Regions from separate parts of the Streptomyces sp. NPDC104106 genome, predicted to be linked through region 3. Evidence: riboswitches for the same ligand, from Rfam matches in the RefSeq annotation. Region 3 holds a riboswitch; each other region holds the start of a gene.
The links. Region 3 has a riboswitch for cobalamin ahead of ACZ60X_RS00290 (cobalamin biosynthesis protein). Riboswitches for the same ligand answer to the same signal wherever they lie in the genome.
Positions count from the first base shown of each region.

Region 1: linked by a shared signal. The riboswitch ahead of ACZ60X_RS14515 (ribonucleoside-diphosphate reductase subunit alpha) and the one ahead of ACZ60X_RS00290 (cobalamin biosynthesis protein) in region 3 are both predicted to bind cobalamin.
Region 2: linked by a shared signal. The riboswitch ahead of nicT (Nickel transporter NicT) and the one ahead of ACZ60X_RS00290 (cobalamin biosynthesis protein) in region 3 are both predicted to bind cobalamin.

Region 1 is NZ_JBVJMF010000005.1:194,533-199,107, forward strand. Features, by position in the region: gene ACZ60X_RS14500 (DUF3311 domain-containing protein) at 1-43, shown strand, start outside; gene mctP (monocarboxylate uptake permease MctP) at 40-1,668, shown strand; gene ACZ60X_RS14510 (GNAT family N-acetyltransferase) at 1,743-2,249, shown strand; cobalamin riboswitch at 2,313-2,437, shown strand; gene ACZ60X_RS14515 (ribonucleoside-diphosphate reductase subunit alpha) at 2,565-4,575, shown strand, end outside.
Region 2 is NZ_JBVJMF010000003.1:540,342-544,916, reverse strand. Features, by position in the region: gene ACZ60X_RS09870 (glutaredoxin domain-containing protein) at 1-209, opposite strand, end outside; gene nicT (Nickel transporter NicT) at 878-1,987, opposite strand; cobalamin riboswitch at 2,015-2,204, opposite strand; gene ACZ60X_RS09860 (ArsR/SmtB family transcription factor) at 2,286-2,669, shown strand; gene ACZ60X_RS09855 (AraC family transcriptional regulator) at 3,206-4,162, opposite strand; gene ACZ60X_RS09850 (ANTAR domain-containing protein) at 4,357-4,575, shown strand, end outside.
Region 3 is NZ_JBVJMF010000001.1:54,635-59,209, forward strand. Features, by position in the region: gene ACZ60X_RS00275 (lysozyme) at 1-634, shown strand, start outside; gene ACZ60X_RS00280 (inorganic phosphate transporter) at 791-2,083, shown strand; gene ACZ60X_RS00285 (hypothetical protein) at 2,119-2,346, shown strand; cobalamin riboswitch at 2,477-2,617, shown strand; gene ACZ60X_RS00290 (cobalamin biosynthesis protein) at 2,722-3,684, shown strand; gene ACZ60X_RS00295 (cobyric acid synthase) at 3,681-4,575, shown strand, end outside.

The DNA of each region.
Region 1 (4,575 bases), on a different contig from region 3:
CCAGCGCGCCCGTGCCGTCCAGAAGGGCGGTGCGGCGAAGTGAACAACAGGGTCGACGGCGTCGCGCTCGGCGTCTTCATCTTCTTCTTCCTGGCCGTCACGGTCATGGGCTTCCTCGCCGCGCGCTGGCGCAGGGCCGAGAACGAGCACTCGCTGGACGAATGGGGCCTCGGCGGGCGGTCGTTCGGCACGTGGATCACCTGGTTCCTGCTCGGCGGTGACCTGTACACGGCGTACACCTTCGTCGCCGTACCGGCGGCGATCTACGCGGCGGGCGCGTCCGGCTTCTTCGCGGTGCCCTACACGATCCTCGTCTACCCGCTGATCTTCACCTTCCTGCCACGCCTGTGGTCCGTCAGCCACCGCCACGGGTACGTGACGACCTCGGACTTCGTACGCGGCCGCTTCGGCTCCAAGGGTCTGTCGCTGGCGGTGGCGCTGACCGGCATCCTGGCGACGATGCCGTACATCGCGCTGCAGCTCGTCGGCATCCAGGCGGTGCTGGACGTGATGGGCGTCGGCGGGGACAGCAGCACCAACTGGTTCGTCCGGGACCTGCCGTTGCTCATCGCCTTCGGCGTGCTGGCCGCCTACACCTACTCGTCCGGTCTGCGCGCGCCCGCCCTGATCGCGTTCGTCAAGGACGCCCTGATCTACATCGTCATCGCGGTCGCGATCATCTACATCCCGGTCAAGCTGGGCGGGTTCGACGAGATCTTCGCCAAGGCGGGCCATGCGTTCAGCCAGATCAGTCCGGCCACCGGCAAGCCCCGCGGTGCGCTCGTGCCACCGGAGGCGGGCCAGTGGACGTACGCCACGCTGGCCCTCGGCTCGGCCCTCGCGCTGTTCATGTACCCGCACTCGATCACCGCGACCCTGTCGTCGAAGAGCCGTGAGGTGATCCGCCGCAACACCACGATCCTGCCGCTGTACTCCCTGATGCTCGGCCTGCTGGCCCTGCTGGGCTTCATGGCGATCGCGGCCGGAGTGAAGGTGAAGAACGGCCAGTTGGCGATCCCGCAGCTGTTCGAGGACATGTTCCCGAGCTGGTTCGCGGGCGTGGCCTTCGCGGCGATCGGCATCGGGGCGCTGGTCCCGGCGGCGATCATGTCGATCGCGGCGGCGAACCTGTTCACCCGCAACATCTACAAGGACTTCATCAAGCCGGACGCCACGCCGAAGCAGGAGGCGCAGGTCTCCAAGTTCGTGTCGCTGCTGGTGAAGGTGGGCGCCCTGGTCTTCGTCCTCACCATGGACAAGACGGTCGCCATCAACTTCCAGCTGCTGGGCGGCATCTGGATCCTGCAGACCTTCCCGGCCCTGGTCGGCGGCCTGTTCACGCGCTGGTTCCACCGCTGGGCGCTGCTGGCCGGCTGGGCGGTCGGCATGGTCTACGGCACGGTCGCGGCGTACGGCGTCGCCTCCCCGACCCAGAAGCACTTCGGCGGCTCGGCGAAGGAGATCCCCGGCATCGGCGAGATCGGCTACATCGGCCTCACCGCGTTCGTCCTCAACGTCCTGGTCACCGTGGTCCTGACCCTCGTCCTGAAGGCCGTCAAGGCCCCTGAGGGCCTGGACGAGACCAGGCCGGAGGACTACACGGCGGACGCGGGCGACCCGGGGGTGCAGGTCGAGCTGCCGCCGGCGACCGCGGGCGCCGGCCACTGAGCGACCGCCGGGCGACGGGCCGTCGCAGGAGATCCGGCGGCCCGTCGCCGTATCCGTCCGGCACACTCGGTGCCATGGACTTCGTGATCCGGCAGGCCACCTCCCGCGACTACGCAGCCCTCGGCGAGATCACCGCCCGGGCCTACCTCCAGGACGGCCTCCTCGACTTCGGGGAGAGCGACGCCTACCTCGCCGAGCTGCGGGACGTGGCCAAGCGCGCCGCCGACGCCGAGGTGCTCGTCGCCGCGGCGGCGGAAACCGTGCTCGGCGGCGTCACGTTCGTGCCGTACGGCGGGCCCATGGCCGACATAGCCCGCCCCGAAGAGGCCGAGATTCGTATGCTGGCCGTCGCCCACGCGGCGCGCGGCCGGGGCGTCGGCGAGGCCCTCGTCCGGGCCTGCGTCGACCGCGCACGGGCCACCGACGGCTGCCGCGCCGTCGTGCTGTCCACCCAGCGCAGCATGCACAGCGCCCACCGCATCTACGAACGCCTGGGCTTCGTCCGCACACCCGAGCGGGACTGGAACCCCCTGCCGGAGCTTTGCGACATCGCCCTGCTCGCTTACGAGTTGACACTCTGAAGCCGCCGCGACACACAACAGACACAACATCTGGGGGTGCCATGACAGCCCGGCACTAGATGTATGCTCATCCTCGCTGTCGCCGCAGGGGAATCCGGTGCGAATCCGGAACTGTCCCGCAACGGTGTACTTGCGTGCATTCGCGCGCTCGCGTCAGTCCGAGGACCTGCCGGCAGCGTGCGCCCGGCCGTCCGGCCCGGGTGCCTTCCGACGTCCGGGCCTCGTGGAATGGGCCGGTGGACGCGACGCCGTGCGCGCTCGTGGCTGCCCCCTGCCCTCCGCAAGGCCCCCGTGCCGAGCGAGGGAGAGCCCCACGTGACCATCGCGCCCGCAGATCCGGCTTCAGCCAGCGGCCTGGACACCGAGGACACCGACGGTCCCGGTACCGCGCTGCTGCGGACCCTGACCGAGCTGACCGCCGACCTCCCCGACGCCGATCCCGGCCGGGTCGCCGCCGCCGCGCTGCGCGGCCGCTCCGCCCGGGCCGACGAGGCGGAGTTGCGCGAACTGGCCACGGAGGCCGCCGCCGGGCTCATCTCCGAGGACCCCGCCTACTCGCGGCTGGCCGCCCGGCTGCTGGCCCTGTCGCTGCGCGCCGAGGCCGCCTCCCAGGGCGTGACGTCCTTCACCGAGTCCGTGGCCGTCGGCCACCGCGAGGGCCTGATCGCCCACCGGACCGCCGAGTTCGCGCGGCTGCACGCCGAACGGCTGGACGGCCTGGTCGACACCGGCGCCGACGACCGCTTCGGCTACTTCGGCCTGCGCACCCTGTACAGCCGCTACCTGCTGCGGCACCCGATCACCCGCAAGGTCATCGAGACCCCCCAGCACTTCATGCTGCGGGTGGCCGCCGGTCTCGCCGAGGACGACACCAGCCGCTCCGTGGACGAAGTCGCCGCGCTCTACGGGCTCATGAGCCGCCTCGACTACCTGCCCTCCTCCCCCACGCTCTTCAACTCCGGCACGCGGCACCCCCAGATGTCGTCCTGCTACCTGCTCGACTCCCCGCTGGACGAGCTGGACTCCATCTACGACCGCTACCACCAGGTGGCCCGGCTCTCCAAGCACGCCGGCGGCATCGGGCTGTCGTACTCCCGCATCCGCAGCCGCGGTTCGCTGATCCGTGGCACCAACGGGCACTCCAACGGCATCGTGCCGTTCCTGAAGACCCTGGACGCCTCGGTGGCGGCCGTGAACCAGGGCGGCCGGCGCAAGGGCGCCGCCGCCGTGTACCTGGAGACCTGGCACTCCGACATCGAGGAGTTCCTGGAGCTGCGGGACAACACCGGTGAGGACGCCCGCCGTACGCACAACCTGAACCTCGCGCACTGGATCCCGGACGAGTTCATGCGCCGGGTGGGCGCCGACGAGCAGTGGTCGCTGTTCTCGCCGGCCGACGTGCCGGAGCTGGTGGACCTGTGGGGCGAGGAGTTCGAGGCGGCCTACCGCAAGGCCGAGCAGGCGGGCCTCGCGAAGAAGACCATCGCGGCCCGTGAGCTGTACGGCCGCATGATGCGCACGCTCGCGCAGACCGGCAACGGCTGGATGACCTTCAAGGACGCGGCCAACCGCACCGCCAACCAGACGGCCCTGCCCGGCCACGTCGTCCACTCCTCCAACCTCTGCACCGAGATCCTGGAGGTCACGGACGACGGGGAGACCGCGGTCTGCAACCTGGGCTCCGTGAACCTGGGCGCCTTCGTGGACACGGCGGCCGGCGACCTCGACTGGGAGCGGCTGGACGAGACCGTCCGCACCGCCGTCACCTTCCTCGACCGCGTGGTCGACATCAACTTCTACCCGACCGAGCAGGCCGGGCGGTCGAACGCCAAGTGGCGCCCCGTCGGCCTGGGCGCGATGGGTCTGCAGGACGTCTTCTTCCAGCTGCGCCTGCCCTTCGACTCGCCGGAGGCCAAGGCCCTGTCCACGCGGATCGCCGAGCGGATCATGCTCGCCGCGTACGAGGCCTCCGCCGACCTCGCCGAGCGCAGCGGCCCGCTGCCGGCCTGGGAGAAGACGCGTACCGCCCGGGGCGTGCTGCACCCCGACCACTACGGCGTCGAGCTGACCTGGCCCGAGCGCTGGGCGGCGCTGCGCGGCCGTGTCGCCGAGGTCGGCATGCGCAACTCGCTGCTGCTGGCCATCGCGCCCACCGCGACCATCGCCTCCATCGCGGGCGTCTACGAGTGCATCGAGCCGCAGGTGTCCAACCTGTTCAAGCGCGAGACGCTGTCCGGTGAGTTCCTGCAGGTCAACTCCTATCTCGTGCAGGACCTGAAGGACCTGGGCGTGTGGGACGCGCGCACCCGTGAGGCGCTGCGGGACT
Region 2 (4,575 bases), on a different contig from region 3:
ACGGGCCGACCGTCAACGGCGCTGCGGCGTCGCGCCTCCAGCGCACCGATCGCCTTCGGGAACATCAGGGGCGAGTTCACGCCTGCGAGCAGCACGCACCCCAGCATGAGCCCTGTGGCGGCACCGGGGCTCCCGGCGAAGATCAGTCCCGTCGCACCGGCTGCGCCGCAGAGCACGAGCAGTATCGGCAAGGTCCACACACGCGTCATGGCGACGCAGGTTATCGGCAAGCCCGACGCAAGAGCGGCCCGAGCCCGACCCGCTCGGGCGACGCCGCGGCAGGCGCCTGGGGCCACGGCAGCGCGACCATGCTCGTCACCGGTCAGGACCGCGACCGCGGGGTGGACCACGGCCGCGACGGCACTGTCGGCGGGCTTGGGGCACGTCACCGCGCCCGACTCCGATCGTCTCCGATCGTCGCGTCCGCCGTCTGTGAGGCGGCTGCGCAGAGCAGGCACAGACCCGCACAGGGCTCCCACGGCGAGGAACGGCACGACGCCGGCGCGCACACCCAAGGCAACGGCTTCGGCCGCGCACGCCGGCACCCTCGGCGGCCTTCCCAGGGAGCGCCGGCGGACGGAGTGTCGCGAATCCTGTCCGGCACCGACGCCGACACCGACGCCGGCCTCACCGCCCGCGGAGCCCTGCGCTCCGCCACCACCGTGCCCGGCATCCGTGCCACCCGCGCCCTGTGCCGAATCTGGTGGGGCGGGGCCGAACACCGGCCCGCTCCGGCCATGCGCCGGGGAGAGGGCCTCCAGCGATGGGCACGAGCCCCGCCCTCTCCGATCGACGTGCACGCCCTTTCCTCCGCACGGACAGGCGCCCTCGCGCGGCGCGCGCCCCACGGCGGCCTTCGTACCTGGCTCCGGCCGCGTCAGCCGGTCTCTGCGGCGCGGGTGTTCCAGCGCTCCTCGACCCTGGCCAGGCGCCAGTAGGCGATGGCCACGGCCCATACGATCACGAACAGGCCGACGATGACGTAGCCGACGCTGTCCAGGTTCAGGCCGGCGATCCAGCCGGTGACGTCGTCGCTGAGGCCGAGTTTGTCGTGCAGGACACCGACCAGTTCTATCGTGCCGACGAAGAAGGCGACGGCGATGGACAGGCCCGTGATGGTGAGGTTGTAGAAGACCTTGCGGACCGGGTTCGAGAAGGCCCACTGGTAGGCGAAGTTCATGAACGTGCCGTCGAGGGTGTCGAACAGGCTCATGCCGGCGGCGAAGAGCAGCGGCAGGCACAGGATCGCGTACCAGGGGAGACCGGCGGCGGCGCCGTTCCCGGCGAGCGCGAGGAGCAGTACCTCGGTCGTGGTGTCGAAGCCGATCCCGAAGAGGAAGCCGAGCGGGAACATCTGGCCGGGGCGGCGAACGGACTTGGTGAGCCGGCCCAGCACGCGGTTCATGAAGCCGCGCGAGTCCAGGTGCGCCTCCAGCTCCGCCTCGTCGTACCGTCCGCCGCGCATGGCCCTGAAGACGCGGACGATGCCGAACAGCGCCACGAGGTTGAGGGCGGCGATGAGGTACAGGAAACCGCCGGAGACCGTGGTGCCGACGGTGCCGAGGACCTGGTGGGTCCGGGAGCCGTCGTTCATCAGGGTGCCGGCGAGCTTGGCGCCGCCGGCGACGAGCGCGGCCATGGCGACGACCACACTGGAGTGGCCGAGTGCGAACCAGAAGCCCACCGACACCGGACGCTTGCCGTCCGCCATGAGCTTGCGGGTGGTGTTGTCGATCGCGGCGATGTGGTCGGCGTCGAAAGCGTGCCGCATGCCGAGGGTGTAGGCCGTGATGCCGAGGCCGACCCCGAACGCCTTGGTGCCGACCTCGTAGTGGTGCGGGATCACCAGCAGGAAGAGGATCCCGAAGGCCACCACGTGCAGCGCCGCGATGACGGCCAGGAGTCCGGCGGTTCGCAGGGTGTCCTCGCGTCGCCAGCGCAAGGACGTGGCGGCGGCGCTTTCGGGCACGCCTCGGGACACGGTCATACGGTCACGCTCCAGCACCTCGTGGATCAGCTTCGTGATGCCGTGGCCGGTCTCCTGGCTGACGGGTCGACGCGTCCGCCCCTGCCTTCCCGGCCGCGAGGCCAGTGGCAATGCGTGGGGCGGAAACTTCCCGATCACAGTGGCGAGGGCCGCTCCGGACTGGGCCCCTGAAGGGCCGTCACCGGTCTTCCCGAACACCACGGCACGCCCACCCTAGAAGGCGGAGGCCATCAACTGCAAGGCTGCACAACTGATCAGATGTTGGTGCGGGATCGCCGGTGACTGCGATGATGGGGCCATGCATCTCGTCCCCGCGGATCGCGCCGACCGGCGCACCATCGACGGCCACCGGGTCTGCGATGCGATCGCCGCCGTCGGTGAGCCCGAGCGCGTACGCGCCTGGGCCGACCGTTTCTCCCTCCTCTCCGACCCCGGGCGGCTGTCCCTGCTGCTCGCCCTGCACGAGGCCGGCCCCATCGCCGTCTCGGACCTCGCCGTCGCCACCGGGATGCGCGACACCGCCGTCTCCCAGGCCCTGCGCCTCCTGCGCGCCGCCGGCGTCGTCGAGGGGGACAAGGACGGCAGGATCGTGCGCTACCGGCTCGTCGACAGCCCGATCTCCGACTTGCTGAAACACTGCGCGTCACACGACACGCGCACCCACGGCACGCCGCCCGCCTGAGCCCTTGGCGAGCGTCGCCGACGCCGTGGGGCGGGCGTTCGGACCGGTCAGGGCCGCCGCGTCGGCTCCGGCGGCGATTCGCTGGTCGCGTGAACGCGCGGGCCGGCTGGACGCCGTGCTGCAGGAGGCGGCGTGCAGGCTCGAGGTGGCGAGGCCGAGGGCCGCGGTGCAAGGCCTGTTGCAAAAGGCTCGCCGTCCCGCAGACGCTGTCCGGCGGGAGTTACGGCGGCTCGACCGCATGGCCGGCCGCCGATGAACGCACACTGAAGGCCGCCGAAGAGACGGCGGACCGGGACGCCACCGTCGAGATGGTGCACCGGCAGGTCGCCGGCCTCGACGCAGCACATGTCACGCGCTGCGGGCGAACCGCCGCTCCGGGGCGACCCTGCGTCGCTTGAGCAGGCCCGCCCACGCCGAACCCGCCGCGCTGAATGTGGCGCCCGTCGAGGCGCCGGCGGCGCTCGCCCGCCTGCTCGACGAACTCGTGCCGACGCGCCGCGCTCCCCCGCGCGGCAGGCCCGTGGGCGAAACCCTGTTCAGCGACGCAGGGTGGTGGCGGGGCTGGTGCCGTACGCGGCGCGGTAGAGGGCGGCGAAGCGGCCAGGGTGGCCGAAGCCCCAGCGGGCGGCGATGGCACCGACGGTGGCGCCACTGCGTGGGTCGGCCGTGACCAGGTCGCGGTGAGCGTGCGCCAGTCGGGCCCGGCGGAGATAGGCCAGCGGCGTGGTGTCGAGGTGCCGGCGGAAGGCGTACTGGAGAGCACGGATCGTGACATGAGCGGCAGCGGCGATGTCGGCGACGCTGACCGGCTGATCGGCATGGTCGTCGATGTAGGCGACGGCTCGCCTCACGGTCGCGGAATGGGCGTCCACGCGGTCCTGCGCCGTCGGGTCGGTGCGCGCGGTGCTGGGGAAGGCGGCCAGGACACTGGCGGCCAGCAACTGGCTGCCGGCCGTGACGGCAAGGGGCTGTGCCGCGATCTCCGGGACAGCGAGCACATGATCACGCAGATAGACGATCGTGCTCTTCAATCTCTCGGCGGCGGCCTGCGACCGGGGCCGGTGCCCGGTCAGCCGTACCGGCTCGTGCAGGGGTTCACCGCTGCCGGCGGCGACCTGGTTCAGTACGTCGGGGTCAAGCATCGTGATGTTGTAACGGGCGCCGCAGATGCGTCCCGCGTACGGCAGATCAGGCGGCGCGAACAGCACGGCGTCTCCGGGGCCGAAGGAGTCCCGGACTCCGTGGAAGACGTGGTCCTGCACGGTGCCCTCGTGGACGACGCAGAGACAGATCCTGCCCAGTGGTGTGACGGAGTACGACATCTCGAAGTTCAGGGCGAGTTCGTCCGCGCTGAACGACGGGGCGGCCACCCGGCGCACTCGTGCGGTGCCGGCGTCGGGCGTCGCGCTCCCGATGCGCATCCTCGCGTAGGCGCGGCAGAGGAACTCCTCCGTCGCACCGAGATCGTCGCTTTCGAACAACAGCGAGTCCATGACTCCATCCTGGCAGGCAGCTTCTTCCGGAACGAGGTGGCCCTCTCCCCACGGCGTTCCGCGGACGCACGGCATTTCGTTTTGTGGACAACCGCGACCCCGGACTGTTCGCCGCCCGCACCCTTGGCGGCGGCAGGTCACGGGCAGCAGCACCACAGACCGGCACGGTTGCCAGACCAGGAGCCCTCCTCACGATGCCAGAGCAGACCGCAAACCCCGACCGGATCGCGACCCTCCAGGAGGAGGTCGCCCAGCTCCGGCACGCCGTCACCGCGCACGCGGTCATCGACCAGGCCATGGGGGTCGTGATCGCCTACGCACGCGTGCGCCCCGAGACAGCCTGGGAGATCCTCAAAGACGTCTCGCAGCACACCAACACCAAGCTGCGGGAGATCGCGGAGCACATCAGGCAG
Region 3 (4,575 bases):
GCTGCCCCGGGGGCACGACGTCTCCTCGCACCAGAAGCACGTCGACTGGGAGGCGGCCCGGAGAAAGGGAGCGCGGTTCGTGTACGTCAAGGCGACCGAGGGCACGGGTTACCGCAATCCCTACTTCGACGAGCAGTACGGCGGCGCGCACGGCGCGGGCCTGATCCGGGGCGCGTACCACTTCGCACTGCCGGACGAGTCCTCCGGCGCCGCCCAGGCCGAGTTCTTCGTGCGCAACGGCGGCGGCTGGCTGGCCGACGGCTGGACGCTGCCGCCCGCGCTCGACATGGAATACGACCCGTACACCAGGAAGCGGAAGTGCTACGGACTGGACAAGGCGCGCATGGTCCGCTGGATCCGGTCCTTCAGCGACGAGGTGGAGGCGGAGACGGGGCGCCGGCCGGTGATCTACACGACCAGCCCGTGGTGGAAGCTCTGCACCGGCGACAGCCGAGCGTTCTCGTCCGGCAACCCGCTGTGGATCGCCCGGCCCGGCGACTCGGACCCGGGGGCGCTGCCGGGCGGCTGGCGGCACTGGACGTTCTGGCAGCACGGCACCGGGGGCGCCCTGCCGGGTGACCAGAATCTCTTCAACGGCTCCGTCGACCGGCTGCGCGCCTTCGCGCGCGGCTGACAGCCAAGGGGCGCCTGGGGCACGGGCGACGCACGGCGGCAGGCGCAGCCCGGTCCCCCCGGTCCGGACACCACCGCGCCGGTCCCAGTTCACCTTCCGTTCACCCAGGTTGCCTACGTTCATCCAGCCAACGACCTCGAACGATTGCCTGGGTAAATGGAAAGCTTCTCGCTGATCCTCGCGATTGTGGTGGTAACCGCGCTCGCGTTCGATTTCACGAACGGTTTCCACGACACCGCCAACGCGATGGCCACCACCATCTCGACAGGCGCCATGAAGCCCAAGATCGCAGTTGCCATGTCCGCCGTCCTCAACCTGGTCGGCGCCTTCCTCTCCGTGGAGGTCGCGAACACGATCTCCAAGGGTCTCGTCGACGAAAAGGGCATCCGTCCCGAGGTCATCTTCGCCGCCCTGGTCGGCGCGATCCTCTGGAACCTGCTCACCTGGCTGGTGGGTCTGCCGTCCAGTTCCTCGCACGCCCTGATGGGCGGTCTGATCGGCGCCACGGTCGCCTCCGCCGGCTTCGGCGCCGTGCACGGTGACGTGCTGGTGACCAAGGTGCTGCTCCCGGCGGTCGCCGCGCCGGTCGTCGCGGGCGTCGCGGCCATGCTGGCCACCCGGCTGTCGTACGGCGCCGGCGGCGCGGCCGAGGGCGAGGCCTCCCGCAAGGGCTACCGCGTCGGTCAGATCGCCTCCGCCGGCCTGGTCTCCCTCGCGCACGGCACCAACGACGCCCAGAAGACGATGGGCATCATCACCCTCGCGCTGGTCGCGGGCGGCGCCCTCGCCCCCGGCTCGAACCCTCCCACCTGGGTGATCCTCTCCGCGGGCCTGGCCATCGCGCTCGGCACCTACATCGGCGGCTGGCGCATCATCCGCACCATGGGCACGGGCCTGACCGACCTGGAGCCGCGCCAGGGCTTCGCCGCCCAGACCAGCGCGGCGACCGCCATCCTGGCCTCCTCCCACCTGGGCTTCTCGCTCTCCACCACGCACGTCGTCTCGGGCGCCGTGATGGGCACCGGCCTCGGCCGCAAGGGCGGCGTGGTCCGCTGGTCCACCGCCACCCGCATGACCGTCGCCTGGGTCCTCACCCTCCCGGCCGCCGCGCTGGTCGGCGCCGGCGCCGAGTCCGTCACGGACCTCGGTGACTGGGGCACCGCCGCGGTGCTCGTCTTCCTGGTCGCCGCGAGCGCCGCGATCTGGAGGATGTCCCGCCGCGAGGTGGTCGACCACACCAACGTCATGGAGGAGGCCGCGGAGCCGGCCGGCGTGGTGACCGCCGCCATCGCCGCGGTGGCCCCGCCCCCGGCGGGCACGATCGGGGACGACCTGACGGCCACGATGGACGACCTGACGGCCACGATCGCCGCCCCGGCCGGCACCGGGACCGCGGCGTCCGCCACCCCGGCCGCCGCCTCCGCCACTCCCCCGGCCGCCACGGTCTGACCCCGGCCGCCCCCGGTTACCAAGGAAGCATCCCCATGAAGATCGACTGGTCGGCCATCGGCTCCGTCTTCGGCGTCAGCCTGCTGTTCACGGTGGGCCTCGTGGTCCTGTTCACCCTGGGCATCAGGGGGCTGACCCGGCGCGAGCAGGCCACCGCCCAGGGCGCCTCCGCCGCCCTCGCCGTCACCGGCGCCTACGTCTGCTTCGCGGCCTGCGCGGCGGCGGTGGCGTACGGCATCTTCCTGATCGTCTCCAAGAGCTGACGACGGCGCACCCGCTCCCGGCTCCCAGCTCCCCTCCGCGGTCGCGGAGGGGAGCTTTCTCATGCCCCTCGCGCCCCGGAATGTGGGGATCGGCACACTCCCCCCTCCCAGGTCAACGGCAAGTTGACGGCCGTTCCGGACGCGTGGTGGACTGCCCAGGCCATGTACGGCGGCAGGAGAGGAAGCCGGTGCGAATCCGGCGCGGTCCCGCCACTGTCACCGGGGAAGAACCCCGGGAGCCAGGAACTCTCACCGCCGAATCTCGTCGAACCAGGGCGCGGACACCCTGAGTGAGGACATCGATCGCCATGCCCGGCTGCCGAAGGACAAGGACCCGTACCAGGCCCGCTCCTGCACCCACGGCCGGCTGAGCCGATGGGTGCCGATCGCAGTTACGCGTACGGCGCCGCCGCCGGCCTCCTCGGCGATCTGCTCCTCGGCGATCCGCGCCGCGGGCATCCGGTCGCCGTGTTCGGGCGGGCGGCCGCGGCCGTGGAAGGCGCGTTGTGGCGCGACCACCGCGGCTGGGGCACGGTGCACACGGTCGTGTGCGCGGGCGGCGCCGTCGCGCTCGGTACGGCCGCCGCACGCGCCGTACGCCCCTCCCCCACCGCCTCCGCGGCGCTGACCGCCGCCTCCGTCTGGGCGGTCGTCGGCGGTACGTCGCTCGCGCGCGAGGCCCGCGCGATCGGGCGTGCCCTGGCGGCCGGTGACGTCGAGACCGCCCGCGCGCGGCTGCCGCACCTGTGCGGCCGCGACCCGCAGTCGCTGGACGCCGACGGGATCGCCCGGGCCGTGGTCGAGTCCGTCGCCGAGAACACCTCCGACGCCGTCGTGGGCGCCCTGGTGTGGGGAGCGGTGGCCGGCGTGCCGGGGCTGCTCGGGTTCCGGGCGGTCAACACCCTGGACGCGATGGTGGGGCACAGGTCCCCCCGCCACCGCCGCTACGGCTGGGCCTCCGCGCGCCTCGACGACGTGGCCGGCTGGCCGGGGGCCCGGCTGACCGCCGTACTCGCCGCCGCGGCCGGACCCGATCCACGCGGCGCCCTGCGTGCCTGGCGGACGGACGCCCACCGGCACCCGAGCCCCAACGCCGGGCCCGTGGAGGCCTCCTTCGCGGGCGCGCTCGGCGTCCGGCTGGGCGGCACGCTCTCCTACGGCGGCCGCGTCGAGCACCGGCCCGTCCTCAACGGCGACACCGGCCGGGCGGTCCGGGTCACCGACATCGACCGGGCCGTACGGCTCTCCCGCCGCGTCGGCCTGCTCGCGCTCGGCACCACGGTCGCCGCGCGCCTCCTCGTCAAGGGTTTCCAGGGTCTGAAGGGACGTGGGAAGTGAACGGGGGACTCCTCGTCGCCGGCACCACCTCCGACGCCGGCAAGAGCGTCGTGACGGCCGGGATCTGCCGGTGGCTGGTGCGCCAGGGGGTGAAGGTCGCGCCGTTCAAGGCGCAGAACATGTCGCTCAACTCCTTCGTGACGCGCGAGGGCGCGGAGATCGGGCGGGCCCAGGCCATGCAGGCCCAGGCCTGCCGGATCGAGCCGACCGCGCTGATGAACCCCGTGCTGCTCAAGCCGGGCGGCGAGCGGAGCAGCCAGGTGGTGCTGCTCGGCAAGCCGGTGGGCGAGCTGAGCGCGCGCGGCTACCACGGCGGCCGGCAGCAGCAGCTGCTCGGCACCGTGCTGGACTGCCTGGCGGAGTTGCGGGGCACGTATGACGCGGTGATCTGCGAGGGGGCGGGCAGCCCGGCCGAGATCAATCTGCGCCGGACCGACATCGTCAACATGGGGATCGCGCGGGGCGCGCGGCTGCCCGTGCTGGTGGTCGGGGACATCGACCGCGGGGGCGTCTTCGCGTCCTTCTTCGGCACCGTCGCACTGCTCTCGCCCGAGGACCAGGAGCTGGTCGCCGGGTTCCTGGTCAACAAGTTCCGCGGGGACGTCTCGCTGCTGGAGCCGGGGCTGGAGATGCTGCACGGCCTCACCGGGCGGCGGACCTACGGCGTGCTGCCGTTCCGGCACGGGCTCGGCATCGACGAGGAGGACGGACTGAGGGTGTCGCTGCGCGGCACGGTCCGCGAGTCCACCGTGACGCCGCCCGTCGGCGAGGACGTGCTGCGCGTCGCCGTGTGCGCGATCCCGCTGATGTCCAACTTCACGGACGTGGACGCGCTCGCGGCCGAACCGGGCGTCGTGGTGCGGTTCGTGGACCGCCCGGAGGAGCTGGCGG